DNA from 2 places in the Arthrobacter sp. 10T416 genome. Region 2 is predicted to be linked to the other one. Evidence: predicted binding sites of a transcription regulator. Region 2 holds the regulator's gene; the other holds the start of a gene.
The links. The regulator Rex, encoded in region 2, represses fermentation and respiration genes when NADH is low (regulators of the CRP and FNR family bind a similar motif). The targets are predictions, from matches to a motif close to CTTGTGAANNNNTTCACAAG.
Positions count from the first base shown of each region.

Region 1: the regulator Rex is predicted to act here: its motif matches at 2,075-2,094, upstream of AC1DBE_RS02970 (glyceraldehyde-3-phosphate dehydrogenase).

Region 1 covers NZ_JBFTHI010000001.1:637,313-651,454, reverse strand. Annotated here, with positions in the region: gene AC1DBE_RS02990 (YaaA family protein) at 1-408, opposite strand, end outside; gene AC1DBE_RS02985 (SPFH domain-containing protein) at 459-1,322, opposite strand; RNA gene rnpB (RNase P RNA component class A) at 1,433-1,824, shown strand; gene AC1DBE_RS02975 (LPXTG cell wall anchor domain-containing protein) at 1,890-2,042, opposite strand; gene AC1DBE_RS02970 (glyceraldehyde-3-phosphate dehydrogenase) at 2,156-3,649, shown strand; gene AC1DBE_RS02965 (hypothetical protein) at 3,715-3,924, shown strand; gene AC1DBE_RS02960 (HNH endonuclease family protein) at 4,063-4,860, shown strand; gene AC1DBE_RS02955 (hypothetical protein) at 4,957-5,244, shown strand; gene AC1DBE_RS02950 (hypothetical protein) at 5,254-5,898, opposite strand; gene AC1DBE_RS02945 (1-phosphofructokinase family hexose kinase) at 5,962-6,753, opposite strand; gene ppk2 (polyphosphate kinase 2) at 6,903-7,835, shown strand; gene def (peptide deformylase) at 7,865-8,437, opposite strand; gene AC1DBE_RS02930 (acyl-CoA dehydrogenase family protein) at 8,474-9,628, opposite strand; tRNA gene AC1DBE_RS02925 (tRNA-His) at 9,761-9,833, opposite strand; gene orn (oligoribonuclease) at 9,963-10,610, opposite strand; gene mptB (polyprenol phosphomannose-dependent alpha 1,6 mannosyltransferase MptB) at 10,770-12,335, shown strand; gene AC1DBE_RS02910 (DNA alkylation repair protein) at 12,373-12,567, opposite strand; gene AC1DBE_RS02905 (LapA family protein) at 12,695-13,225, opposite strand; gene AC1DBE_RS02900 (magnesium and cobalt transport protein CorA) at 13,456-14,142, shown strand, end outside.
Region 2 covers NZ_JBFTHI010000006.1:81,352-95,493, reverse strand. Annotated here, with positions in the region: gene AC1DBE_RS08840 (TrkH family potassium uptake protein) at 1-734, opposite strand, end outside; gene AC1DBE_RS08835 (acetoin utilization protein AcuC) at 838-2,061, shown strand; gene AC1DBE_RS08830 (ArsR/SmtB family transcription factor) at 2,152-2,670, shown strand; gene AC1DBE_RS08825 (alpha-hydroxy acid oxidase) at 2,713-4,032, opposite strand; gene AC1DBE_RS08820 (FadR/GntR family transcriptional regulator) at 4,128-4,817, shown strand; gene AC1DBE_RS08815 (3-deoxy-7-phosphoheptulonate synthase) at 5,077-6,189, shown strand; gene AC1DBE_RS08810 (helix-turn-helix domain-containing protein) at 6,383-6,595, shown strand; gene AC1DBE_RS08805 (30S ribosomal protein bS22) at 6,789-6,887, shown strand; gene AC1DBE_RS08800 (HAD family hydrolase) at 6,995-7,813, opposite strand; gene AC1DBE_RS08795 (glutaredoxin family protein) at 7,933-8,211, shown strand; gene AC1DBE_RS08790 (redox-sensing transcriptional repressor Rex) at 8,293-8,988, shown strand; gene AC1DBE_RS08785 (hypothetical protein) at 9,037-9,888, opposite strand; gene AC1DBE_RS08780 (hypothetical protein) at 10,109-10,738, opposite strand; gene AC1DBE_RS08775 (YceI family protein) at 10,973-11,521, opposite strand; gene AC1DBE_RS08770 (histidine phosphatase family protein) at 11,737-12,402, shown strand; gene AC1DBE_RS08765 (TlpA family protein disulfide reductase) at 12,405-13,016, shown strand; gene AC1DBE_RS08760 (cytochrome c biogenesis CcdA family protein) at 13,032-13,787, shown strand; gene resB (cytochrome c biogenesis protein ResB) at 13,787-14,142, shown strand, end outside.

The DNA.
Region 1 (14,142 bases), on a different contig from region 2:
GTCGGGGAGGGCAGTGCCCATCGACAGCCGGTAGGCCGGGACCCGGTCCGCGAACCGGATGGCGCCCCAGAGCGCGGAAATCACCACCACCGACTCATCGGCTTTCTGGCGCTGCCGCGGAGTCAGAGAGCGGTAGCCCAGAGCGTCGTACAAAACTCCGGAGTACACCCGGTGCGCCGGGGCCGCCGGCTCGGCGTGCAGCCGGGTGTTGCGTTCGACGTCGGCCGTCAGCGAGGCGCCGACCCCCAGCAGCGCGAGGGCGTCGTGGTGGGCGCTGACCGTACCGAGCGCTTCGAGGACGCGCGCCCGGTGGGCATTCAGGGCGGGGAAGCTGAGCGAGTCCGGGTCGACGGGGGCGCCTCCGGTTGCGGGGGTCTTACCTTCGGACGGGGGCAGCAGAATCAGCACCGTACGATCCTACCGGCGGGCGGGTGCCGGTCAGGCGACCGTGGGCGCGGTCAGGCTACCTTGGGCGGCGCGGCCGGGATAGGGGTTGGTGCGTGCGCCGGGGCGACGGCGGGGGCCTGGAGCTGTGCGGCAGCCCCGGCCGCCCGGGTCTCCCGGGCCAGGAACGCGGAGAGTTCGCCGATGGTGCTCATCAGCGGGGCAGGGAAGACCACCGTGGAGTTCTTGTCGACGGCGATTTCCACGAGGGACTGTAGATTCCGCAGCTGCAGCGCCAGCGGGTGGGCCATCATCATGTCCGAGGCTTCCCCGAGGGCTGCCGCCGCGATTGCCTCGCCCTCGGCGGCGATGATTTTGGCCCGCTTCTCCCGCTCCGCCTCGGCCTGCCGGGCCATGGCGCGCTTCATACTCTCCGGCAGCTGGATGTCCTTGAGCTCCACGAGCGTCACTTCGACGCCCCACTCCAGCGTCAGGGCGTCCAGGATCTCGCGGATATCGCTGTTGATGTGCTCGGTCTCCGAGAGTGTCTGGTCGAGGCTGTGCCGGCCAACAACCTTCCGCAGCGTGGTCTGCGCGATCTGGTTGATGGCGGCGGCCACGTTCTCGATCGCCACGACCGACTTCACGGCATCGATCACGCGGTAATAGGCGACGGCGGAGATGTCCACGCTGACGTTGTCCTGCGTGATGATGCCCTGGGACTGGATCGGCATGGTCACAATCCGGAGGCTGACCAGCTGGAGGCGGTCGATCACCGGAATGATCAGCCGCAGGCCCGGCATACGGACCCCGATGACCCGGCCCAGCCGGAAAAGCACGCCTTGCTCGTACTGGCGGACAATCCGGATCGACATCCGGGCCGCGGCGACCAGCAGCACCGCGATAAGAAGCCATACGACGATTGCGGTCAGACCCATCCGGATCGCTTCCTTTATCTGACGGGATTGCTGCTTCAATTCTCCCACCGGCGGGGCGAAAAGGCGCCGGTCAGGCCGGCCGCCGGGGGACCCGTAGAATGTACTGCGGATGGGTTGACCAGGCGGCCGCGCGCCTTGCAAGTGGCTCGAGGAACGTCCGGGCTCCGCAGGGCAGGGTGGTGGGTAACGCCCACTCGGGGTAACCCGCAGGCCAGTGCCACAGAGAACAGACCGCCTGTACCGCGCCGTGTCCGCACGGCGGGGGAGCAGGTAAGGGTGAAACGGTGGTGTAAGAGACCACCAGCTTCCCGGGTGACCGGGAAGGCTAGGTAAACCCCACCCGGAGCAAGGCCAGACAGGACACGTTTGAGGGCTGCCCGCCCGAGTGTCCGGGTAGGCTGCTGGAGGGCGTCGGCAACGGCGTCCGTAGATGGATGGCCGCTACTCCCGCGCCGGTAACAGCGCGGGAACACAGAACCCGGCGTATCGGTCAACCCATCCCACCCAACGAAAAAGGGCTGGCACCATCTGGTGCCAGCCCTTCTCGTTTAAGGCGTTAGGAGTGGATTAGGCCTTCGCCTTCCGCTTCACCCAGCCCCACGCCGCCGTGGCGACGAACAGGACCAGGCCGATGATGGCCAGCCAGATCAGGCCCTTAACGACGAAGCCCAGGATCGAGAGGATAAGCCAGATGACAAGTAGTGCAACGATGAGTCCCATCTGGACATCCTATGTCATGCGCCGCGCGGTGGCGTGTGAGTGATTTCACGCTTCCCCCGGCCCGCACTTCCGCATACGAGGACGTATGTGGTGGATTTTAGGAAGGTAGTTCTGTGAGCCAGACGTCAGATTCTTGTCTTGATACGTGGATGGGCCGGGAGGCGCTCGCCGAGGCCATGATTCCGGTCATCGGCCGGCTGTACCGCGAGAACAACGTGGTGACCTCCATCCACGGTCGGAGCCTGATCAACAAGTCCACCATGAACATCCTGAAGGCGCACCGCTTCGCCCGCCGGATGAGCAAGGAGGAGCTGCGCCTCGAAGAGACGGCCCCGCTCCTTGACGCCCTCACCCAGCTGGACCTCGGCGCCGCAGCGATCGACATCGCCCGCCTGACCGAGAAGTACCGTGCCGAGGGCGACGGCGTCAGCCTCGACGAATTCCTCCGGGCCGAGCTCGCAGACGTCGTCGGTAAGCGCGGCGGCGATGACCGCACCAGCACCGACGTCGTCCTCTACGGCTTCGGCCGTATCGGCCGGCTCCTGGCCCGCCTCCTGATCGAAAAGGCCGGTGGCGGTCACGGGCTGCGCCTGCGCGCGATCGTGGTGCGCCGCGGCTCGGACAACGACCTCACCAAGCGCGCCAGCCTGCTGCGCCGCGACTCGGTCCACGGTTCCTTCGAAGGCACCATCAAGGTGGACCTCGAGAACGACACCATCACGGCCAACGGCGTCCAGATCCAGGTCATCTACTCGGACAACCCGGCCACCGTGGACTACACCGCCTACGGCATCCACGACGCACTGGTGGTTGACAACACCGGCCGCTGGCGCGACGCGGAGGGCCTGTCGCAGCACCTCCAGAGCAAGGGTGCGGCCCGCGTCCTCCTCACGGCGCCCGGCAAGGGCGAACTGAAGAACATCGTGCACGGCATCAACCACGCCACGATTACCGACTCGGACACGATCGTCTCCGCGGCGTCCTGCACCACCAACGCCATCACCCCGGTGCTGAAGGCCATCAACGACCGCTACGGCGTGGTGCACGGGCACGTGGAAACGGTTCACTCGTTCACCAACGACCAGAACCTGATCGACAACTTCCACAAGGGTGACCGCCGCGGCCGCTCCGCCGCGCTGAACATGGTCATCACCGAAACCGGTGCGGCCAAGGCCGTGGCCAAGGCCCTGCCCGAACTCCTCGGCAAGCTCACCGGCAGCTCCATCCGCGTCCCCACCCCGGATGTGTCGCTGGCCATCCTGAACCTGAGCCTCGAAAACGGCACCACCAAGGATGAGGTCAACGACTACCTCCGGGAGATGTCGCTGCACTCCGAGCTGCGCAAGCAGATCGACTACATCGATTCCCCCGAGGTGGTCTCCACCGACTTCGTCGGCTCCCGCCGCGCAGGCATCGTCGACGGCCTGGCCACCATCTCCAACGAAAAGAACCTCGTGCTGTACGTCTGGTACGACAACGAGTTCGGCTACAGCTGCCAGGTTGTCCGCGTGATGGAGGAAATGGCCGGCGTGAACCCGCCGTCGTTCCCGGCCAAGGATGCCGTGGCCACGCTTGAGGCCGCCGGCCTTCCGGTCGAGGTCGGATAACTCCTTTTGGTGACTTTCCCGGCCGGTCGCTGGAATCGGCCGGGAAAGGGAACCACAATGGAGCCATGGAACAGAACTCGGCTGTGGAGCACGAAACCACCCTGGAACACGCCCTCGACATTGCGCGGGGCAACGCCAAGGAAGCCAAGCGCCTCCTTGACGACGCCCGCGCCAAGCGCGAGGCGGGAGAGGTCGACGACGCGCGGGTGCACCAACTCGAAGCTCTGCTGAACGTCGCCGAGGAAGACCTCCGCCGGGTCACCAAGGAGCAGTAAGGGCAGTCGGCCCACCGGCCGCGACCGGCGGGGGCCCGCCCCGCGACTTGTCCCGCACACTGTGGACAACCGGGCCGACGTCGGCGCTCCTGCCTAGGCTGGGCGGGTGCAGCAACCCTACCTACAGGCGGTCCGTCGGTGACCGCCACGTGGCTCGGCTACCGGCTGGCCCGGCGCCGGTCCCGGCAGGCCTGGGCGCTGCTCGCCGCTGCCGTGCTGGCCATCCTTGGAACGCTTGCCTGGTTCTTCACCGCCGGGCAGTTCGACCTCGCCGAGCCGCGGTCCGCCGGACCCACCGAGGCGCCCGTGCTTGCACCGGGCTGGATGAAGGCCGTGGCATCCGTTGCGGCAGTGCCCGCCGGCCGCGCCGCGGACGTACTGGAGTCCCTCCCGGTCAGGGACCGGGCCGCCGCCGACAACTACGACAGGACCGCTTTCGGCCAGGCCTGGCTCGACGTCGACCGCAACGGCTGCGATACCCGCAATGACATCCTGCGCCGCGACCTGGCCGGTGCCCGTTTCACCGATGGATCACGCTGCCGGATCGGGACGGGATCCTTCCTGGAGCCCTACACGGGACGCACGGTGGTATTCCAGCGCGGAGCCGCCTCCAGCAAAGCCGTGCAAATCGACCACGTCGTGGCACTCGGGGACGCATGGCAGAAGGGCGCCCAGCTGCTGAGCCCCGAGCAGCGGCAGCATCTTGCGAACGATCCACTGAACCTGATCGCGGTGGACGGCCAGGCCAATCAGGACAAAAGCGCTTCCGATGCCGCCACCTGGCTGCCGCCAAACAGAGCGTTCCGCTGCCACTACGTAGCCCGGCAAATCTCGGTCAAAGCTGCCTACGCCCTGTGGGTGTCACCGGCCGAAAAGGAGGCGATGAAGCGGGTTCTCGATGGCTGTCCGGCCCAGCAAAGCATTGTCCCGCGCTGACCGGAGTCACCCCTGTTCCGCAGCTCATTGACAGCCGTGCTCCGCGGGTCTACGACTGGGAATGTCAGGTGCGGCCCACGATTCGAGGAGCAGGAAATGGCTTACGGAGTTGTGCACTTTTTCCCCGGGGGGACCAAAGAACAGTACGAGGCCTCCATCGCCGCGGTTCACCCGGGCGAAGGCCAGTTGCCCGAAGGGCAGATCTTCCACGCCGGCGGCGAGTCGGCGGGCGGCTGGACAATCATGGCGGTCCACGATTCAAAAGAAAGCTGGGAGAAATTCCGTGACGGCACCCTGATGCCGGCAATGCAGGCAGGCATCCAGGGCGGATTCGCGGCGCCGCCGGAGGAGACCGTGGTTGACCTGTATAAAGTGCTGCCTTAGCCGGCCGCCTCAGCCAAGCACGGAGAATGCGCACCAGGCGGCAACCAGCAGGACCATCACCAGCATCGGGACGTTCCATCCCGAGATCACGGTGGCGTTTGCGGAAGCCGCTCCGGTGTGACCGGCCCCCGGGTCAACGATACCGGACGCCTGCCGTGCGTCGTGCCAGGCACGTACGATCGCGTCCCGGCTTTCCGGGGCCGGGGACTGGCTCATTCGTTCGTTGGATGGGAGCATCCCTGGGGGACGCTCCTTCCAGTCCCGGGCCTGGTTGAATCCGGCGCCGAAGGCGCTGGGCGGCGTTGGGGCACCCCAGCTGACGTATTTCCTGCCGGCCGCTTTCACGGTCACTGTGTAACGGACCTCGACGTCGTCCACGGCGGCGAAGGGGATGCGGTGCCGGCGGAGGCCGTTGAGCAGTTCAAACGCGCCGGCGTCGATGATCAGGCGGGGCTGCCACTGCGTCAGGTAGACCAGCAATGAGGCTGCCGCCAGCCACGGAGCTGCTGCCGCGGCCGGGCCACTCTTCCCGTCGGCCAGGAGCCAGCCGACGGCGAGCACGCTTCCGGCCCACACGGCCAGCGCGACGTACCGTCCGGACGGCTCTTTGAAGCTGCGCCGCACCGGACCTGACAATGTTCTGGTTTCCCCCATGCGCCCATCATGCCAGCGGTGCGGGGATTTCGGACCTAAGCGCCGACGGCTTGGGCGGCGAGTTCACTTTCCAGCCGCTCGACGTCGTCCCGGCGGCAGAGCTCCGTGGCCCGGGTCATGACGGTCGCGCTTCCGGCGGCAACGGCGGAGCGGAACGCCTCGGCCGGTCCGCGGCCCTGGGCCAGACGAGCCGTCGGACACCAGGGCCATGGCCGCATCCAGTTCGCCCTGTTGGCCCTCCAGCTCCGTCCCGAAGTGCAGCCCGAGCTCCCGCCGGCTGGGTTTGACCAGGAATACGCCTTCGGCCAGTGCCGCGGCCAGGGCCGGTCCGGACGCATCCACCACACAGCGCGCTCCCTGCTCGCGGGCCAGCCTCGATATCTCAGCGTAGAAGGTGTGCGGCACCCCGGGTGGAAGGCTCCCGCTGGCCACGACGTAGCCGCCCGGCTGGATCGAGTCGGCCACCAGTGCCAGGCACAGCCGCCATTCGGGTTCGCTCAACTCCGGCCCCTGCAGGACGAAGCGGAACTGTTTCCCGCTGGAGGTCTCATCGACCGTGAAGTCCTGGCGGGTGCTGCCCAGGACGGGGACCACCAGGGACGGCAGCCGTTCCGCCTCGATCAGCCGCCGGTATGCCTCGCCGGTGGGCCCGCCCGCGGTGTAGACCGCCAGCGGCCGGCCGCCGAGGCGTTGGATCACGCGGGCCACGTTGACCCCGCCGCCCCCGGGGTCGAGGCGGCTGGGCCCGCACCGGAGCTTGTGGCCGCTGGAGACTACGTCGGTGGTGGTGCTGACATCGAGGGCCGGGTTGATCGTGACAGTGAGGATAGGTTGCGCCGGCGTTGAGGCTTCCATGGGCCCAGCATAGGAGCAGTCCGACGGCGTGTCCCCGGGCCGGTATCCCCTTGTGGGCACCCGGTCGCTCCGCAAGACTGGGCGCGACGGGCCCGGGGCGCGAGGGGGCCCGAGAGGGACGGTGACCCGTCACGACCGAGGCGGGATGCATGGCACACACCAAAGGCGGCAACGGCAAGACTGGCAACGGCAAGACCGACGCCGGTAAGGCCGGCCCGGATACCGCGCCCGCGCACCCGGGACGGGCGCCGCGGCGTCCGGCCCGCCTGCCGCTGGAAGTCTACGAAGCCGAACTCGCCCGGCTGCAGGCCGAGCTGGTCGCGCTGCAGGAATGGGTCCGCAGCACCGGGGCGCGGGTGCTGGTGATATTCGAGGGCCGGGATGCCGCCGGTAAGGGCAGCGCCATCAAACGGGTCACCGAGTACCTGAACCCCCGCGTCGCGAGGATCGTTGCGCTCCCGGCACCCACCGAAAGGGAGCGCGGCGAATGGTATTTCCAGCGCTACGTGGAGCACCTCCCGGCCGCGGGGGAAATAGTGCTGATGGACCGGTCCTGGTACAACCGCGCCGGCGTCGAGCGCGTTATGGGGTTTTGCACACCGGCGGAGCACAAACGGTTTATGGCCCAGTGCCCTGTGTTCGAGCGCCTGCTGATCCAGGACGGCATCCTGATGTTCAAGTACTGGTTCTCCATCAGCCACGCCGAACAGGAACGGCGCTTTAAATCCCGGCTGGAAGACCCGCTGCGGCAGTGGAAGCTCTCACCCATGGACAGGGAGGCCATCCTGCGCTGGGAGGACTATTCGCGGGCCAAGGACGACATGTTCGTTCAGACTGATACCGCCGAATCACCCTGGTTCGTGGTGGAAGCCGAGGACAAGCGCCGGGCCAGGATCAACATGATCGCGCACCTGCTGGCAAGCATCGACTACGTCGAGGTCCGGTCGGAGCCGGTCACCCTGCCGGCGAGGCCCCGTGCCGTGAACTACACCCGGCCGCCGCGGGACCTCTTCCGCTACGTTCCGGACCATGCCGCAAGCCTACAGAAGCCGGCCGGCCGGGAAGCCACGCCGCCGGGATAAACCCCACCGGCAGGAACCCCGGCCCGCCGTCAGTGGCCGAAGGGGTCGGGATCCACGCCCGGCATCCAGGTCAAGCCCGGGACACCCCAGCCGCTCTTCTTGGCCTGCTTCATGGCCTTGCGGGAGTAGCGGTCGATCAGCCGGTTGACGTACAGCTTCCCGTCGAGGTGGTCGAATTCGTGCTGGATCACGCGCGCGAACCAGCCGGTGGCTTCAAATTCCAGCGGGTTGCCGTCGCCGTCGAAGCCCTGCACCCGCGCCCACTCGGCACGCTTGAGCGGGTAGTGGCCGCCGGGGAAGGACAGGCACCCTTCCTCTTCCTCATCCGGGTCCGGCAGTGCGCCTGAGACCTTGGAGAGCGTCAGCACCGGATTGACGACGACGCCGGCCGGCGGGGCGCCGTCGTCGTTGGCGTATTTGTAAACAAAGAGCCGCTTCCCCACACCGATCTGGGGTGCGGCGAGGCCCACACCGTTGGCGGCGTCGTTGGTTTCGAACATGTCCGCGATCAGGGTGCGGAGTTCGTCGTCGAAGACCTCAACCTCGGCGGCGCGCCGGTGCAGGACGGGCTCGCCCCAGATCGTGATGGGAAGGACTGTCATATCGGGTGGTTCCTTTGGTGCGGTTGGCGGCGCGGGTCAGTCGGCGATGGTGCGGCCGACGACGTCGCGCATGATCTCGTTGGTGCCGCCGAAGATGGTCAGCAGGCGGGCGGCGAGGTATGCCTGCGCCACGGGGTATTCCAGGATGTAACCGTAGCCGCCGTGCAACTGCAGGCACCGGTCGGTGACGGACTTGGCCCGTTCGGAGGCCCAGAGCTTGGCACGGGCGGCCGATGCGGCGTCCAGCTCGCCGGCGTTGAACGCCTGGACCGCCCGGTCCACGTACCCCTCGGTCACCTCGACCTCGGTGAGGAGGTCCGCCAGCTCGAAGCGGCTGTTCTGGAAATCGATGATGCGCTCGCCGAAGGCGTTGCGGTCCTTGGTGTAGGTCACCGTTGCCTCGTAAACAGCGCGGGCGACGGCGGAACTGGCGACGGCGATGGCCAGCCGGCCCTGAGGGAGCTGTTCGGCCGCGTACTGCAGGCCCTTGCCCTCCTCACCGACGAGATCCGCTTGCGGCACCCGGACGTTGTCGAAGAACAGTTCGGCGGTGTCGGAGGCTTTCAGCCCCATCTTGTCCAGCTGGCGGCCCGCGGTGTAGCCCTCACCCTTGCGCACCATAAAGAGCGAGAAGGCGTCGCGGCCACCCCGGCCGGATCCGCCGTCGGTGCGGGCCAGGACCAGGGACGCGTCCCCGGAGACGCCGTTGCCGATGAAGGTCTTCTGGCCGGTGATCAGCCAGTCGTCGCCGTCGCGCACGGCCTTGGTCCGGATACCCCGCAGGTCCGACCCGGCCCCGGGCTCGGTCCAGGCCACCGAAGTGATGGTCTCACCGGAAACCATGCCCGGTAGCCAGCGCGACTTCAGGTCATCCGAGCCGTAGGCCAGCAGGTGGGGGAGGACCATGTCATCGTGCAAGTGGAAGGCCAGCCCGACCGCGAGGTGGTTGCTCTTGGCGAATTCCTCGTCCAAGACCGCGCGGAAGCGGTAGTCGGACATGCCCAGCCCGCCGAACTCCTCGGGAACGGCGAGGCCCAGCAGGCCCTGTTCGCCGGCTGCGGTCCACAGCGAGCGGGGCATGATGTGGTCCTGATCCCACTGGCTGTAATGCGGGGCCACTGCCCGGGCGTTGAACTCCGCCGCCATCTCACGGAACATCTCGTGGTCTTCTTCAAAGAGCTGGCGCTGCATCGCGGTTCCTTCCGTGCACGGTCAACACTGGACAGATAACAAGTGGCAGGCAGCCCGGCAAACAGCAAAGGCCGCACCGGATAACCGGTGCGGCCTTTGGCAAGGTCGGACAATTCTGCCGTCCTTGGTGAGGGTGAGCGACGGGGGTTGAACCCGCGACCTCCTGGACCACAACCAGGCGCTCTGCCAACTGAGCTACGCCCACCATGTGCCGGTCAAACCTTCCGGCGGACCGGCGTCTGAAAAGGCAACGACAAATAGCTTACCTGCTGTTCGGGGGTGGTTTTGCCACTTTCGGCGAATTTGCCGAAATTTTCCCCAAACGTGGTGGAGATTACTCCGCCGATGCGTTTGCCGGGGTGTCCGCGGGGGTCTCGGCGGGGGCCATGACGGACTTGGCGATCCGCTGCGCCGTCGCGCTGTCCGGCCCGGGAGCCGGGACGAAGACCGCCTCCCGGTAGTAGCGGAGCTCGTCGATCGAGTCCTTGATGTCGCCAAGGGCGCGGTGGCCGCCCATTTTGGCGGGGGACTGGAAGTACGCCCGGGCGTACCAGCGCCGGGAGAGTTCCTTGATGGTGCTGACATCGATCACGCGGTAGTGCAGGTGCTCCACCAGTTCCGGCATGTCGCGGACCAGGAACACCCGGTCTGTGCCCACGGAGTTGCCGCCCAGCGGGGCCTTTTTGGGATCCGGGACCCACTTTTTGATGTACTCCAGCACCAGCTCCTGGGCTTCGGCCATGGTTTTGCCGTGCGGCAGCTCCGCCAGCAGCCCGGAGCGGGTGTGCATGTCGCGCACGAAGTCGTTCATTTGGGCCAGCGCGGCGTCGTCCGGTTTGATCACGACGTCGACGCCGTCGCCGAGGATGTTCAGCTCCGAGTCCGTCACCAGCGCCGCCACCTCGATGAGGGCGTCGTTCTTGGAGTCCAGGCCGGTCATTTCGCAGTCGATCCACACGATGCGTTCATTAGATATAGGCACCCGCCCAGCCTACCGTTCCGCCGCCGCAGAGAGGTCCGGTGCTAGGCTTTCGAATACGCGGCCGTCGAAAAACTTCGTCATCGCGGCTTGCCCCATGGCCGGATTTCCGGACCATCTGCGGGGATCAAAGCAGCCCACAACAGATTGGACGATCCTGAGATGACGGCGCCTGTACCTGCGGCGGGGAAGACAGCCGCCGGTGCATCCCGCACCGCTACCGAGGCGGTGGCCGCGGACGTGGACAATGCCCGGTCGCCGATCCTGGCCGGGTTCGTGGGCTCCGTCTTTATGGCCATTGGTTCCCTCGGCGTCGGCTGGCTCGCGCCGGTCTCCGAGCTGCGCCGCCTGCCGCTGTTTATCTGGATGCGTACCGAGGCTGTCGGCGTCGGGCTCAGCATTGTGCTCCTGGCCGTCGGCGGCATGCTGCTGGTCCGTGCCTGGCTGCGGCTGGGGCAGCGGGTACGCACCTGGGGCACAGGTGCGCGGAAGGCAACGCTGCTGGCCGTGACCGCGTGGGGGCTGCCCATGATGGTTTCCGTTCCTTTGTTCAGCCGGGACGTCTACGCCTACATCGGCCAGGGCCGGCTGATGGTGGAGGGGTTCAACCCGTACGAGAACGGCATCTCGGCGCTGTCCAACTATTTCCAGCTGGGCGCGGACAAGATGTGGACTGAGGCGCCTGTGCCCTATGGGCAGCTGTTTCTCTGGATCGAGCAGTTTGTTGTCTGGTCCACCAACGTGCAGCCCGAGGCGAGCATCATGCTGTTCCGCCTCGCCGCCCTGGTCGGCATTGTCCTGTGCATGATCTACGTGCCCAAACTTGCAGTACTCCACGGCGTGAACCCGCACCGCGCCCTCTGGCTCACCGCGGCCAACCCGCTGTTCCTGACCAACTTCATCGCCAGCGTGCACAACGACGCCCTGATGATCGGACTCGCCCTGGCGGGGCTCTACTACTGCGCGACCAAGCGGGTACCGCTCGGCCTGGTGCTGGTGGTGCTCTCCATCTCCGTCAAGCCCATCACCATTGTCTTCCTGCCGTTCATCGGCCTCCTGTGGGCAGGAAAGAACGCCAACTGGCCCCGCAAGTTCGTCTTCTGGGCGCTGACTGCAGGTCTCAGCCTCGGCATGCTCTACGCGATGAGCCTGGTGAACGGCTTCGGCTTCGGCTGGATCAACGGGCTCTCCGCCCCGGGCAGCATCTGGATCTGGTACGCCCCGGTGGGCCTGCTCGGGCTGATCGTCGCCTCGATCTTCAACGCCTTCAGCCTCGACGGCTGGGGGATCGCCAAGTGGGTCTACGACGCCGGAAAGCTGCTGGCGCTGGGAATCGTCGGCTGGCAGATCTTCCGCGGCGACTTCGACCGCCTGATGCGCCGCCTGACCCTCGCCTTCGCCGCCGTCGTCTTCCTGGCGCCGATGATCCAGTCCTGGTACGTCGTCTGGCTCATCCCGCTTTTCGCGGTCACCGGCATCCGGGACGACTGGCAGGTCAAAGCGGTGTACTTTATGGTCTCGTTCTTTATGGTCTACGCCATCTCGGACCAGTTGGAGGTCTTCCCCTACCTGCAGACCGACGATCTCGGCCTGGCCTTGGCGCTCGCCCGCAACGCGGCAGCGATCATCGCCCTGCTTTTCGCCCTCTATCTGATCTTCCTCGACCCTAAGACGAAGCAGCTGTTCAGCAAGCCCTCGGAACCTGTCACTACCCGGCCGGTCATCTGATCTTGCGCAGCGCGCGCCTCCCTGCGCGACAGCGGGCTTAGGCGTCCTCTGTGGTGCTGCACGAAGCCGCGCACCGGTCGATCGCCGCATAACGTTCCTCGCGCCGTCGTGCCTGGCGCCATAACGTGGGGGCGGTCTCCTGCAGCTCGGCCAGCGAAGCGGGCGGGAACGGCCTGGCGGCATCCTTGACGGTTCTGCGGAGCGCTGGCACCCGGACGCCGAACCATGGCATCTCTGACTTCAGAAACTGTTGCGCCGCCGCGGCCCGCACCGGATCCGACGCCGCACTGAAGGGCCGGACGGACGGCAGCAATCAGGTCGGCGTTCGCCATGCGTCCGCGCCTGTCATCCTGATGAGCTCAGCGGCCCGAGCTTTGGCCTGCAAGGCGCTTGCGCTGCCGGTGCGTGGCCACCCGGAGCTGGATGATCCGCGCCGCTCCGGCAATAGCCACCAGGATCCCGCCGCCGACCGCGGCGATAAACAGGGCCACACCCAGCGGGACCGATCCCTCAAGGCCGAAGAACCGCACCTGGACATAGGCCTGGTTCTGCAGGATAAAGACGATCAGGAGGACCAGCACCACCAGGGCGGCGGCGACGGCGGTCCAGACCATTCCGGCCCGGGTCACCCTGTGTGGCTCCGGGCGGCCGGTGCCGTTTCCCGGCGTGCTGGTGTCCGGCGAGGGCCGTCGGTCGACAGCGAGTGGGTCGGCGGCGAGTGGGTCCGCCGGGGCGCCGACCGCCGGATCGGTGCCCACTGCGGCGCGGTCAGCCGCATCAACCTGCCCCGGCGATCCGCCGGGAGCGACTTGTGTCACCGGGGGAGCGGAGGGCACGTCGTAGGGATCCTGGGAGTCCTGGGAATCAAATCCGCGGGGCGTCTGCGTCATGGTGGCCGTACCTTTCGGTTGCGGGCGGGCCGCGAGGAAATTCACAGCGGCCCCTTCTGTCACCACAATACTAAGCCTGCTTAGGGCTTCGGGGCAGGTCCAGCCAGCCGCGCGGTTTGCCGGTGGCGCCTGCTGGCGGGAATCCAGGCTGTTGGCAGCGCGCCATGGACGGTATAGCGTCACTGCCAAGGGATGCCCGGAGCGTGCGGGTCAGCGGAGGAGGCACTGCCGTGACCATCGTCGATAACGCGGTGTATGTGGACGGATACCGGACCGCTGATCCGGAGGATCTGGATGAGACGTATTTCGTCCTGCGGCAGCGGCAGGGGATGGCGTGGATCGGGCTCTACCGCCCCGATGCTGCGGAACTCCGCTCGGTGGCGGACGAGTTCGACCTGAACCATCTGGCTGTCGAGGACGCCCTGGCCGGCCACCAGCGCGCCAAACTCGAACACTACGGCGACACCAACTTCCTCGTCCTCCGGCCCGCCCGGTACCTGGACGACGTGGAGAAGGTCCAGTTCGGCGAGATCCACGTCTTTACCGGCCCGGACTTCGTCGTTACTGTGCGCCGGGCTGAATCACCGGACCTGGCGCGGGTCCGCCGCCGGATGGAATCCCAGCCGGAGTTCCTGGCGCTCGGTCCGGATGCTGTGCTGTACGCCATCGTGGACCAGGTGGTCGACGAGTATGAACCGGTCGCCGCCGGGCTGGAGAACGACGTCGACGAGATTGAAGACGATCTTTTCGCCGCCGACCCCGGTGTTTCCCGGCGGATCTACGAACTCTCACGGCAGGTCATCATGTTTCAGCGGGCGACGGCGCCGCTGGCCGCGATCCTGCAGTCGCTCCGCGCGGGCAGTCCCGATCGCGTACCTGAGACCGAATTGCAGGATCATTTTCGGGACGTCCTGGAC
Region 2 (14,142 bases):
AGCACCATCACGACGGGGAAGCCGAGGCTGCCGAGGAACACGCCGACCATCAGCGGGACCAGGATCCACAGGTCGGTTTCGTAGGGGACGATTCCGTCCGAATGCGGGGTGAAACCGGCGTTGTTGAATGCGGAAATGGCGTAGAAGACCCCGTGCCAGACGGACTCGCCCACGCTCTCGCCCAGGGCCAGGAAGCGGGGGATCATGGCCACGGCCAGCCCGGCTTCAATGACCACGGAGGTGACGATCACGATCCGCAGCAGGGTGCCCACCTCGCCGAGCCGGCCGGCGTTGTTCATGGCTTCCTGGGCGATCAGCTTGCCGCGTACGCCAAGTTTCTTGCTGACCATCAGCGCCAGGAGGGAGGCCAGGGTCAGGGTGCCGAGGCCGCCGACGAAGATGCCGACCAGGATGATGAGCTGGCCAAAGAAGGACCAGTGGACGGCCGTGGACACCACGGTCAGCCCGGTCACGCAGACGGCCGAGACGGCGGTGAACAGGGCCTGGTGCAGCGGCGTGACCTGCCCGGTGGCCGAGGATACGGGCAGGGACAGCAGTGCGGTGAAGATCAGGATCACGACGGCGAATGCCGAGACCGCCAGCCGGGCCGGGGAGGTGTTGGCGATGTCGTCGATGAAGTCGCGCAGCCGGGTGAAGACCCACAGGCCCTCGCGCTCCGGCTGGCCGGGGTGCCAGCTGGCCGGGTTCTGTGACCTCGACTGGCTTTGCGTCATGTGCGGCTTGTCCTCGGTTGTAACGGCGTCCCTCAGTAGTAAACCACTTTATTCCGCGCAATGACGGGGGAGCGGGGCGGTGCGCTCCGGTAGCCTGTGATTGATGACCTTCCTGCCCGGACTCGTTCAGACCGCCCTGCCAACGACGGTGGTGTGGGACTCCGCCATGACGGCCTACAACTTCGGCCACGGCCACCCGATGGCGCCGGAGCGGATGGAGCTGACCGAGCGGCTTGCCGGCAGCCTGGGGCTGTTCGACCTGGACCATGTGAGGGTCGCGGCCCCGTCCGTGGCCAGTGATGAGGAACTGGGCGCCGTGCACAGCGCGGAATACATCCACGCCGTCCGCCGCGTCAGCGCGGACCCGGACACTCCCGACCTTGCCCGCGGTCTCGGCACCGAGGACGACCCCGCCTTCGCCGGCATGCACGAGGCCAGTGCCCGGCTGGCCGGCGGGTCCCTCCTGGCGGCCGCGGCCATCCTGGACGGAACCGCGGTCCGGGCGGTGAACTTCGGCGGCGGCATGCACCACGCCTCGCGGGAACGGGCCAGCGGCTTCTGCATCTACAACGACGCCGCCCTGGCCATCCAACGGCTGCTCGACGGCGGAGTGCAGCGGGTGGCGTACGTCGACGTCGACGCGCACCACGGGGACGGCACGCAAAGTATTTTCTGGGACGACCCCCGGGTCCTGACCATCTCGCTGCACGAAACCGGGCTGACGCTGTTCCCCGGGACCGGCTTCGCCAACGAGATCGGCGGCCCCAATGCCCAGGGCAGCGCCGTGAACGTGGCACTGCCGGCCGGAACGGGGGACGCAGGCTGGCTGCGGGCCTTCCACGCGGTAATCCCGCAGCTCGTGGGCGCGTTTGAACCGGAGGTTATCGTCAGCCAGCACGGCTGCGACTCGCACCGCCTGGATCCCTTGACGCACCTGAACATCAGTGTGGACGGCCAGCGCGAGGCTGCCACCGCGATCGGCAACCTCGCCGCGCGCTACTGCGAGAACCGCTGGATCTCCACCGGCGGCGGCGGGTACAACGTGATCACCGTGGTGCCCCGGTCCTGGAGCCACCTGATTGCCATTGCCGCCGGCAGGCCCGTGCCCCTCCGGACCCCGGTCCCCGAGGACTGGCGGCAGTATGTGCAGGACAAGTACGGGGCCAAATACGGCGTCGAACCGCCCGCCGTGATGGGCGACGACGTCGACCTCTGGTGGCGTTCCTGGGAGGTCGGTTTCGACCCCAACGACGAGGTTGACCGCACGGTTATGGCCACCCGCAAGGAAGTCTTCCCGCTCTACGGCCTTGACCCCTGGTTCGACTGACACCGGCGCCCACGAGCCCCAGACGGGTCCCCGGACCGGGGCTGTAATTGGTGGATGCCATCCGGCGTATATGTCGCTAGGGTGGACTGCATGGTGACAGACGACGTATTTGCAGTCATTGCTGAGGCAACCCGGCGTGACATTCTGGTGTCCCTGCGCAACGGGGACAAAGCAGTGGGGGAGCTGGTCCAGGAGCTCGACGCGAGCCAGCCCACCATCTCAAAACACCTCAAGGTGCTGCGCGAAGCAGACCTTGTGAGCATGCGTGCCCAGGGCCAGAAGCGCTACTACGCGCTGAACCCGAAACCGCTGGCCGGCGTCGCCAGCTGGCTGGAGACGTTCGACGTCGGCCGTCCCGCTGCCGAGCCAGCAGCCCCTCCCGCCCCGGCGCAGGCCGCTCCCGGCACCCTGGCAGCAGCGGCTGTCCCCTCCGGGGCCAATGCGCCCGACCTGCCGAAGGACAGCTCACTGAGCCCCGCCGTCGCTCTCCCGGTCGGCACCGCGGGAGAAGACACCCGGCCGCAGCAGATCGGGCGCAGCGTAGGCCGCGCCGCCACCCGCGCCGCAGACCTGCTGGCGAACCTGCCGAAGTTCGGCCGGAAGAAGTAGCAGCACCCGCCCCCAGGGGACAACAGCCCGCCGGACGGACTGCTACCTGGCGAGCAGCCGGACGTGGTCCGGGGTCAGCTCCGAGATCCGGCTGACGCCCAGCAGGGCCATGGTGCGGCGCATGTCCGCCTCAAGGATGCCAATGGCACGGTCCACCCCGGCCCGGCCGCCGGCCATCAGGCCGTAAAGATACGCGCGGCCGATCAGGGTGAAGTCGGCTCCCATGGCCAGGGCCGCGATGATGTCCGCGCCGCTCATGATCCCGGTATCCAGGATGACGGCGGCGTCACTGTGGTCCGCTTTCAGGGCCGCGGAGACCTCCGGCAGGAGATGGAACGGAATGGGTGCGCGGTCCAGCTGGCGGCCGCCATGGTTGGACAGGACGATGCCGTCGGCACCGTGGTCCACCACCTTGCGCGCGTCCTCGACCGTCTGGATTCCCTTGACCACCAGATTGCCCTTCCAGGTTTCGCGCAGCCAGTCGAGGTCCTCGAAGGTCAGGGTGGGATCGAACATGGAGTTGATCAGGTCCGCCACCGTGCCGGTGTAGCGCGAGAGCGAGGCAAAGGTCAGGGGTTCGTGGGTGAGGAAGTTGAACCACCACGCCGGCCGGTAGGACGCGTCCAGCACGGTCTTTAGCGTCAGCGCCGGCGGGATGGTCATGCCGTTGCGGACGTCACGGAGCCGGGCGCCCGCGACGGCGGTATCCACGGTCACCATCAGGGTGTCGTTCCCGGCCCGGGCGGCGCGCTCGATCAGTTCCAGGGAGCGGTCCCGGTCCGTCCACAAGTACAGCTGGAACCAGTTGCGGCCGTCGGGGGCGGCCGCAGCGACGTCCTCGATGGAGGCCGTGCCCATGGTGGAGAGTGTGTACGGGATGCCCGCGTCCGCGGCGGCGCGCGAGCCGGCGTATTCGCCCTCCGACTGCATCATCCGGGTGAAGCCGGTGGGTGCGATGCCGAAAGGCAGGCGGGCGGTCCTGCCGAGGATTTCGGTGCTGAGATCCACGCGGGAGACATCTCGCAGGATGCCCGGGCGGAATTCGATATCAAGGAACGCCTCGCGTGCCCGGCGGAGGGTGATCTCCGCTTCGGCCGCGCCGTCCGTGTAATCGAAGGGTGCCTTGGGCGTGCGCCGCTTGGCCATGTCCCGGAGGTCCCAGATGGTGCTGGCCCGCCGCAGCCGCGCTTCGCGGCCGAAATCGGGCTTCTTGAACTGCATCAGCGGCGCGAGGTCCGCGTACTTGGGGATGCGCCGTTTCAGGGCGGCCGGGACGCCGCGCTGGGGGGCGGCGGTGGCGGCGGCTGTTTCCGACGGCGTCGTCGGCGCCTCCGGGTTGCCGGTGATGGTGGGTTGCGTCATAGCGTCCTCCGGGCGTCCAAATGCAGTGGCTGCGGTTCTGTGGTCCAACCACACTTTAGGGGATGTGGTCGGACCACAACAAGTACTATGGGTCCATGCGTACGCACCAGCTGGTCCTGCAGTGGATTGAGGAACAACTCTCCAGTGGACAGCTCCTCGTGGGCGGCCGGCTCCCCGCGGAACGGACACTGGCCGAGCAGCTGGGCGTCTCCCGCACCTCGGTGCGCGAGGCCATCCGGATCCTGGAGGCCATGGGTGTGGTCCGGGCCGGCGTGGGCTCCGGCCCCGACGCCGGGACCGTGGTGATCTCGGATCCGACGGCGGCCTTGGGCGCTGCCCTGCGGCTCCACGTGGCCACGTCGCATCTTCCCGTGGCGGACATTGTGCAGACGCGTGTGCTGCTCGAGTCCTGGGCGGCGGCACGGGCGCGGCCGGATGCGCCGGCCCTGGCCGAGGCCGCTGCCCTGCTGGAGCGGATGGAGGACTGCGCGGACACTGCCGAGTTCCTGGCCCTGGATGTCCGGTTCCACCTGGCACTGGCGGACGCCGCCGGCAACGCCGTGGTCAGCGCCATGATGGGTTCCCTGCGTGAATCCATCCAGGACTACGCCAGCCGGCTGACAGCCAACCTGCCGGACTGGCAGGCCACCGCCGCGCGGCTGCGGCATGAGCACCGGGGCATCCTTTCAGCCATCGGCAGGAACGACGGCGCCGGGGCGGCCAGGCTGGTGGCGGACCATATCGAGGGCTACTACGCGGAGGCGGGGCTGGGCGGCCGGTCCTGACCGCACCCATCCGCGCCGCCGCCGCGCGGCGGCAATGTTACGCCGCCGCTTTGCCCTGCCGCCCGGGCGGGGTTATGGTCAATGGCATGACTAACCGTTGGTATGCGTATTTTTCGTTGGCTCTGGAGGGGCCCGCGTCTAACTGACACGCATCCACGTACCTTCAGAGCCAACAGGGCAGAGATCATTCTCTGCCCTTCGCCATTTCTCCGGCGGGTTCTGATCAGGGCCCGCTCCGCACCCCGGACAGGACCCCACCATGAGTATCGAAGCAGCCACTGACAGCCAGCAGTCCACATCCAACCTGCGCGTCAGCCGCTTCACCCCGCTGCCCACCCCGCAGGAAATGATCGCGGAACTCCCGCTGGACACCCGCGGATCGGACGTCGTCGGCCGCGGCCGGGACGAGGTGCGGGCGATCATGGACGGCGTCGACGACCGGTTGCTGGTGATCGTGGGCCCCTGCTCCATCCACGACCCCAAGGCCGGGCTGGAATACGCCCGGAGGTTGGTCAGCCAGGCCGAAAAGCACCGCGAGGACCTCCTCATCGTCATGCGCACCTACTTCGAGAAGCCGCGCACCACGGTGGGCTGGAAGGGCCTGATCAACGACCCGCGGCTCGATGGCAGCCATGACATCGCCGCCGGCCTGCGCGCCGCCCGCCAGTTCCTCCGCCAGGTCACGGCACTCGGGCTACCTACCGCCACGGAATTCCTCGAACCGATCAGCCCGCAGTACATGGCGGACCTCGTCGTGTGGGGGGCCATCGGCGCCCGCACCACGGAGAGCCAGATCCACCGCCAGCTCGCCTCCGGCCTCTCGATGCCGATCGGGTTCAAGAACGGGACCGACGGCGGCCTCCAGGTGGCCCTTGACGCCTGCAGCGCCGCGGGTGCCGCCCAGGCGTTCCTGGGAATTGACGACGACGGCCGCGCCGCCCTGGTCAGCACCGCCGGTAACCCGGACACCCACGTCATCCTCCGAGGCGGCAGCGGCGGGCCCAACTTCGCCGCGTCCGACGTCGAGGCCGCCTCGGCCAGGCTCGCCGCCCAGCAGCTGAACCCGCGCCTGATCGTGGACGCCAGCCACGCCAACAGCGGCAAGGACCACCACCGGCAGGCAGAGGTGGCGCTCGAAATTGGTGCCCAGCTCGAACACGGCGGAGCCTCGGCGGCTGCCATCGCCGGCGTGATGCTGGAGAGCTTCCTGGTCGGGGGCGCGCAGGCCCTGGATGTCGCCGACCACGCGGCCGGAACCGACAGCCTCCGGTACGGCCAGAGCGTCACCGACGCCTGCATGGACTGGGATGTGACGGCGTCGTTGCTCGGGGAGCTGGCGGCCTCGGCGCGGGCCCGGCGGAACCGGGGCTAAGGGCCAGGCGTGGAAGGGTGGCCGCTGCGCAAATCCTGCGGAAATCCTTCGCAGATTCTTGCGGAAACCTTTCACATTGGCACCACTAACCCCTAGAGTATCTAGCACATGGTTGTTTGATGGCTCAGCATCGGCACACCGCCATGTCGTTCAGACGGGGCAGCCGTTCGCTTGAGCAAAAGGAATAAGGGAAATGTCTTCGGAGGCCAACTTCTCCAACGCGCGCTTTCTCACCGTGGCCGAGGTCGCGGATGTGATGCGGGTATCGAAAATGACCGTGTATCGCCTGGTGCACTCCGGCGAAATGCCGGCGGTGCGCTTCGGCCGCTCATACCGGGTTCCGGAAAACGCCGTCGAACAGTACCTCAAGGGTGCTGTCGTCGACGGACGCACTGAGACGGCCTGAGTCTTCTGCCGCCGCGCCGTGCCGCAGCAGACCCCCTCGCGGGGCCTGCGGTCGTGGTGTGCCCCCGATAGGCGGTACCCTGTTAAGGAACGTTTTACGTCATTGTAAGAACCTGTCAGTTGTTCAGTCTGCTGCTTAGCCCGCGGACCCTTCCCAACAGGCAGGTAATGCATCTAGCCGGTAAGGAACTTTCGTGGGTTCAGTTATTAAGAAGCGTCGCAAGCGTATGGCCAAGAAGAAGCACCGCAAGCTGCTTCGCAAGACGCGCCACCAGCGTCGCAACAAGAAGTAGAGATACTTCCCCAGCGTCAATGCCCGTTGCCTTCCGGCGGCGGGCATTTTCCGTTTTCCCGGCAGGTGCGGCTGGCCGGACGCGGCGGTGGCTGTAGGCAGTGGCTGCTAGACGGTCGGGCCGCGGAACCTGGAGAACCCGCGCCAAAGGCCGTAGACGGCTCCGCCGACGGTCGCGGCTTTGAGCCCCAGCGTCGCGGCCCGGCGGCCGGACCGGAAGTCGTAGACCGGCCAGTTGTGTTCACGGGCGTGGCGGCGCAGCCGGGCATCCGGGTTGATGGCCACGGGATGCCCCACCATGCTCAGCAGCGGGATGTCATTGTGCGAATCGCTGTAGGCCCAGCAGCGGGCGAGCTCCAGGCCTTCGGCCTCGGCAATGGCGCGGACCGCCACGGCTTTCGCCGGGCCGTGCAGGATTTCACCCACGAGGCGTCCGGTGTAGGAGCCATCGTGGATCTCGCCCACGGTGCCGAGGGCGCCCGTGAGGCCGAGCCGGGTGGAGATGACGGTGGCTACCTCCACGGGGGTGGCGGTGACCAGCCAGACGCGGCGGCCCACCCGCAGGTGCTGTTCGGCCAGCGCCTTGGTCCCGGGCCAGATCCGGGACTCGATCATCTCGTCGTAGACTTCCTCGCCGAGGGCCTCGATGTCCTTGACGGTAAAACCGGAGGCCAGGCTCAGCGCGGTGTCACGGACGGCGTGGACATCGTCCAGCTTCTCGCCGCGGAATACGAACATCAGCTGCTTCCAGGCGAACCCGGCGGCCTGCGGGATGGTGAACGCTCCGCGCTGGTGCATCTTCCGGGCCACATGGAACAGGCTGGCGCCCCGCATGAGGGTGTTATCGACGTCGAAGAAGGCGGCTTCGCCGTGCTGCGCAGACGCAACCGGCGGCGTGGCCACAGCGACGATCTTCTCCTCGGGCATGCCACGAGTCTAGTCAATGCACGGGGATCCCTCGCGCAGGACTGCCCGGCGTCGCGCCGGCGGGGGTGGAAACCGTGCCGGCGTCGACGACCGGATCGGGTCCGGGCTACCGTGGAGCCATGACCAAACCCGCCCCCGACGTCGTCCTCATCACCAAGGCCGACTGCCATCTCTGCACCGACGCGCGTGCCGCCGTCGGCCGGGTCACCGCCGCGCTGGGACTTGGCTGGTCCGAGCAATCCATCGACGGCGACGCCGAACTCCGCGACCGCTATGCGGAGGAGATCCCGGTGCTGCTGGTGGACGGCGTCCAGCGCGACTTCTGGCGGATTGACGAAGTCCGGCTGGCGCGCACCCTGCGGCGCGCCCTGGGCCTGCCCGAGTCACCGCCCGCCTAAGCGGGCCCCCGGGCGCGGCTTTGTGGCCCGAACTGCGGGGGCCCTAGAGTGGAGGCACAACGCGACTCAATGGAGCAGATAGTGACTTCGCTGGATTCCTCACCCGATGCCCTGCCCGGCGGAACCGGGACTGCCGCCAAGCAGATCCCGCCCGCGGCCGTGGCCCGGCTGACGATCTATCTGCGCGCCCTCACCACCCTGCTGGCCGACGGCGTGGACCGCGTGTCCTCGGAATCCCTCGCCGAAGCGTCGGGCGTCAGTTCCTCCACTCTCCGCAAGGACCTCTCCTACGTGGGCTCCTACGGGACCAGAGGCGTGGGCTATGAGGTGCAGTACCTGAACAGGCATATCGCGGCAGCCCTGGGGCTGACGCACGACTGGAAAGTCGCGATCGTCGGGGCCGGCAACCTCGGCAAGGCCCTCGCCCGCTACGGCGGATTCGAGTCCCGCGGCTTTGACATCGTGGCGATCTTCGACGCCGACCAGATGGTGGTGGGCAGCGAGGTGGGCTGGTTGCGGGTCAGCGACGCCGCGGACCTTGAGGCCGTGCTGCAGCGCACCGGCGCCAACATGGTGGTCCTGGCGCTGCCTGCGGCCGTGGCGCAGGGTGTATGTGACCGTGTGGTGGCAGCCGGGGTGCGCAGCATCCTGAGTTTTGCCCCGGTCATGCTGCAGGTGCCGGCCGGGGTCAACCTCCGGAAGGTGGACATGGCCACCGAACTCCAGATCCTCGCCTACCACGCACAAAGGGCGCAGGACCCGGAGGACGCTGACTAGGATCAGCCTGCCCGTCCGGATCCCGCGCCCTTGGCTGCGGGTACTGGCTTAGCGCCCGTAGGGGTTCTGCGCGTAGGGGTTGGTGAACGGCTGCTGCTTCTGGAAGTACGGCGAGACCGTCGGCAAGTACAGGATCACAATGCCGGCCACACCCATCAGGATCACAATGATCTGCAGGATGCCGGAGACGACGCCGAAGGAGAAGGCTCCGCCGAAGAGGCCGAGCAGCGAGATGGCGGCGAATACGGTGCCCAGGATGCGGGCCCAGTTCTTGCCCTTGCGGACCGGGAAGGCTACCAGTGCGTACAGGCCCAGGGAGATGAGTCCGCCGATGATGCCGCTGGCCGGGATGATTCCACGCACGGCGTTGATTTCGGAGGGGGAGAGGCTCTTGCCCTGCTGGACGGCAGCTTCCTGCATGGCGGTTTCAAAGTACGCCGCACCGGTGAAGGCAATGACCAGGCTGCTGACGAACGCGAGGACGCCGGCACCGATGATGAGCCAGAAGGCAAGATCCAGTTGCGCGGGCCGGGTCGCGGTGCCGCCGCCCGGGAGCTCCGAGGGATACTGCGCGTAGGGCGACTGGCCGTAAGGGCTCTGGCCGAACTGGCCGGGAGCCTGGCCATAGGCCGACGGCTGCTGCCCGTACTGCGGCGCGTTCTGGCCGTACTGCTGCTGGCCGTACTGCGGAGACTGCTGCCCATACTGCTGCTGGCCGTACTGCGGCGCGTTCTGCCCGTACTGGGGCTGCTGCTGGCCGTACTGCGGGGCCTGCGGTGCTTTCTGCCCGTACTGCGGCGGCTGCTGTCCGTACTGGGGAGGCTGCTGGCCGTACTGCGGGGCCTGCTTGCCCGACTCGGGTCCGTCCGGGCTGGAAGGCTCGACTGGCGGGTTACTCATGGCGGTCCTTTGCATGTGGTTGACGGAATGGGCTACCGGGACCAGCGTTACAACCCTGCCCCCAGCGTGGTTTAAGTACACCGTACCGCGCACACGCGGCCGTTTGGGTCATTCCCAAGAGGTATTCTCGGCGGCACGAGGGGCGCACTGAACGGCGGCACGAGCGGCGGCACGCGGGAGCGGGAGGACGGGGTGGCCGGGTCCCGTTTCCCGGCCGCGACTATGCCGCGGGACCTGGCCGGAAACGTCCCTTGAAGCCCTCAAACCAGGACTGTGACCGGGGCAGCCACATCAGGGCCGTCGCCACGAGGCTGATGACAAAGCCGGGCCAGCTTCCGCCTCCGGCCATCCCAGAACTCAGCGCGGCGAGCACCAGGCTGACACCGGCCGCGAGGGTCAGGCCGAACCGGGCCCATTCCCAGCCTTCCGCCATTTTCATCGCCAGCGTGACCTGCACCGCGGCGAGGGCCACAGAGACCAGCACCAGCAAGAGCAGCAGGATGCCGGATAGCGGTGAGACCACAAACAGGACGAGGGTGCCAAACAGCCCGATCACCCCTGCGAGCAGTCCCAATACGCCGCCGACCACCCACACCCAATACGAGATCTTCAGCTCCGTAGGCATCGCCGGGACGTTGAGTATCGACGAGTAGCCGCCAACGGGGAGTGCCTCGCGGAAGGTCCGTGGCCGGTCCTCGGGCCAACGGAAGCGGAACCCGGGTGCCCGTCCGGGGCCGGGGGTGCCGCCCGCTGCGGGGCCGTCGGCCGGGCCGGGCAGGGCGGCGCCCGGCTCCGGCGGTGTTGTGCCGTCGGGCTGGGGTGGCTCGGGGACGTCGCCGGAATTGCTCATGGATTTCACTTTAGACCGCCAGGCTGGGGGTTCCCAGAGGACTCCGGGACTGGCGCGCGGCGTCCCGCAAGCACCCGATGCGCCCGGCACCGACGCAGCGGAACCACCAGGCTCATGGCGCGGAGTGCCGGGCTTAAACGACGACACCCCGCGCCGCCTTGGAGGCGGTGCGGGGTGTCCAGGAGGCCGCCGGCGGTCAGCCGGTGAGCTCGTCCGCCCTGGAGGGCGTGGGAACTAGGCTGCGGGGGCGATGAAGGCGAGCTCAAGGTTGATGGCAACCTTGTCGCTGACCAGCACGCCACCGGCTTCGAGGACTGCGTTCCAGGTCAGGCCGAAGTCCTTGCGGCTGATCGTGGTTTCCGCGGTCAGACCGGCGCGGGTGTTGCCGAACGGGTCAACGGCCACGCCGTTGAGCTCGGTTTCCAGCGCCACCGGGCGGGTGACACCCTTGATGGTCAGGTCGCCCTGCAGCTCGTAGGCGTCGCCCTTGGCCACGATGGCGTTGGAGACGAAGGAGATCTCGGGGAACTTCTCGACGTCGAAGAAGTCCTCGCCGCGGACGTGGCCGTCGCGGTTGGCGTCGCCGGAGTCGAAGCTCGCGGTCTTGATGGTGGCGTTCACCTTGGAGTCGGCGACGTTCTCGGCGAGGTCCAGGGTTGCGTCGGCGTCCTTGAACTGGCCGCGGACCTTGCTGATGCCGGCGTGGCGGACGGTGAAGCCGATTTCGCTGTGCGAGTTGTCGAGGGTCCAGGTGCCGGTGGTGAGGTTAGCGGGAAGTGCCATGGTGGTTCTCCTTGAGTCGGGTGGGGTGGTGCCTGAGTTCGTCTGATCGTGGGTTGACGCTTCATTTGTTGAAGACTCAACTAACTGCTTCACCCAGTATAAACATGCATTTGCATCTTTTATTCCACTTCCGGGGAACATTTCGAAAAAACTTTCAGTTCTACTTCTCGTAGAAGATTTCGTCATTGCCCCTGCCCTTTGAGAAACTGGTACACATGCCCCAAGCCACTGTTCATTTGCTCCGCCACGGCGAGGTCCACAACCCCGACGGCGTCCTGTACGGCAGGCTGCCGGAGTTCCACCTCTCCGAGCTGGGCCGGGAGATGGCCCGGACGCTCGCCGAGCACTTCACGGAACAGGCCGCGCAGGGCGCCAAAATCGTGCATCTGGTCGCGTCTCCGCTGACCCGCGCCCAGGAAACGGCCCAGCCGATCTCGGAGGCGCTTGGCCTCGACATCGTCACCGAAGAGCGGATCATCGAGGCTGAAAACTACTTCCAGGGCCTCCAGGTCTCCAAGGGCGAGATCCTCAAGCCCAAGCACTGGCCGATGCTGCGCAACCCGCTCCGGCCCTCCTGGGGCGAGCCCTACAAGGAGCAGGCGGCCCGGGTGGCTGCCGCGGTGCAGGACGCGCGCCTTCGGGCCATTGAACTGGGCGGCGACGGCGCCGAGGCCATCCTGGTGAGCCACCAGCTGCCCATCTGGGCCACCCGCCTCAGCGCCGAGGGAAAACCGCTGTGGCACGATCCGCGGAAACGCGAATGCACCCTGACCTCGGTCACGTCCCTGGTGTTCGACGACGCCGGTGAGATCCTGCGCGTCGACTACAGCGAACCTGCTGCCGCCCTGCTGCCCGGTGCCTCCAGCACCCCGGGGGCATAAGCATGGTGGCTAACGATCCCCGCTTGTCCCGCCGGAACGTCCTCACCGCGGGCGGTGCCGCCCTCGCCGTCGTGCTGGGCCTCTCCGGCTGCGCCCAGGAGGATGACCTGGCCAAGCAGGCCAAAGCCGGCGACAACAAAAACTATGTGGCCGGCGACGGCTCCGTGACCGAATTCGCCGCCGCCGAACGCAAACGCCCGGTGGACATCAAGGGGACACTGTTCGACGGCACCGAGGTCTCGGCGTCGGCGTTCCAGGGCAAGGTCACGGTGCTGAACTTCTGGTTCGCAGCGTGCGCGCCGTGCCGGGTGGAGGCACCCTCGCTGGAGGCCCTGCACCAGGAGTTCAAGAGCCAGGGCGTGCAGTTCTTCGGGGTCAACCTGCGCGATGAGAAGCCGACGGCGGAAGCCTTCGACAAGACCTTCAACCTGACCTACCCGAGTTTCAACGACAAGGACGGCGCCGTGCTGCTGTCCGTGTCCGGGCTCGTTCCGCCGGGTGCCGTTCCCACCACGCTGGTCCTGGACAAAAAGGGCCGCGTCGCCTCCCGGGTGCTCGGCGAAATCGAAAAGGGCACCCTGAAGTCCCTCATCGCCGCCGCCGTGGCCGAGTAGCCGGGCATCAACGCCATGAACAGCCCCTTCGCCGAAGCCATCCTGAGCGGTTCGCTGCTGCTCGCCATCCCCGTGGCGCTGCTGGCCGGGTTTGTCTCCTTCCTTTCGCCCTGCGTGCTGCCCCTGGTCCCCGGCTACCTTGGCTACGTAACGGGGCTGACCGGCGTCGACCTGCAGAAGCAGCGTCGGGGCCGGATGCTGGCCGGCATCGGACTCTTCGTCCTCGGCTTCTCGGTGATCTTCGTCCTCCTCGGCGGGGCCTTCGGCCAGCTGGGCACACTGATCACCGGCTCGCAGAACGCCTGGGTGACGCAGGTGCTGGGGCTCGTGGTGATCGTGATGGGCGTGGTGTTCCTGGGCGGCTTCTCCTGGCTGCAGCGCGACGCCAAGATCCACGCGAAGCCGCCGGCCGGCCTGTGGGGCGCCCCGCTCCTGGGCATCACTTTCGGCCTGGGCTGGGCGCCGTGCATCGGCCCGACGTATTCGGCCGTCCAGCTGCTGAGCCTCTCCGGCGGGTCCTCCGCTGCCAAGGGCGCACTCCTGGCCTTCGTCTATAGCCTCGGGCTGGGCATCCCGTTCCTGCTGATCGCCCTGGCCGTCCGCCGCGGCATCGGTGTGCTGTCCTTCTTCCGGAAGCACCGGCTCGCCATCCAGCGCAGCGGCGGCGGCATCCTGATTGTGCTGGGCCTGCTGATGGCCAGCGGAGTGTGGGGCGCCTGGGTGTCCGGGCTGCAGTACTGGTTCCAAACCGATGTGACATTGCCGATCTGATGAGCGAGCGAGTGAACGTAGAGAATAAAACCCCGTCCCCCGGCACGCCCGGAACCGGTTCCAGCACCGTGGCGGAGGCCAAGTCGGACGCCGTGCTGCCCACGCTCGGGCCGCTGGGCATGCTCCGCTGGGCGTGGACGCAGCTGACCAGCATGCGCACCGCCCTATTCCTCCTGCTCCTGCTCGCCGTCGCGGCCGTGCCCGGTTCACTGTTCCCGCAGCGTCCCGCGAACCCCGCCATCGTGACGCAGTACATCAAGGACCACCCGGATTACGGCAAGCTCCTCGATTCGCTGCAGCTCTACGACGTCTATTCGTCGGCATGGTTCTCCGCCATCTACATCCTGCTGTTCAT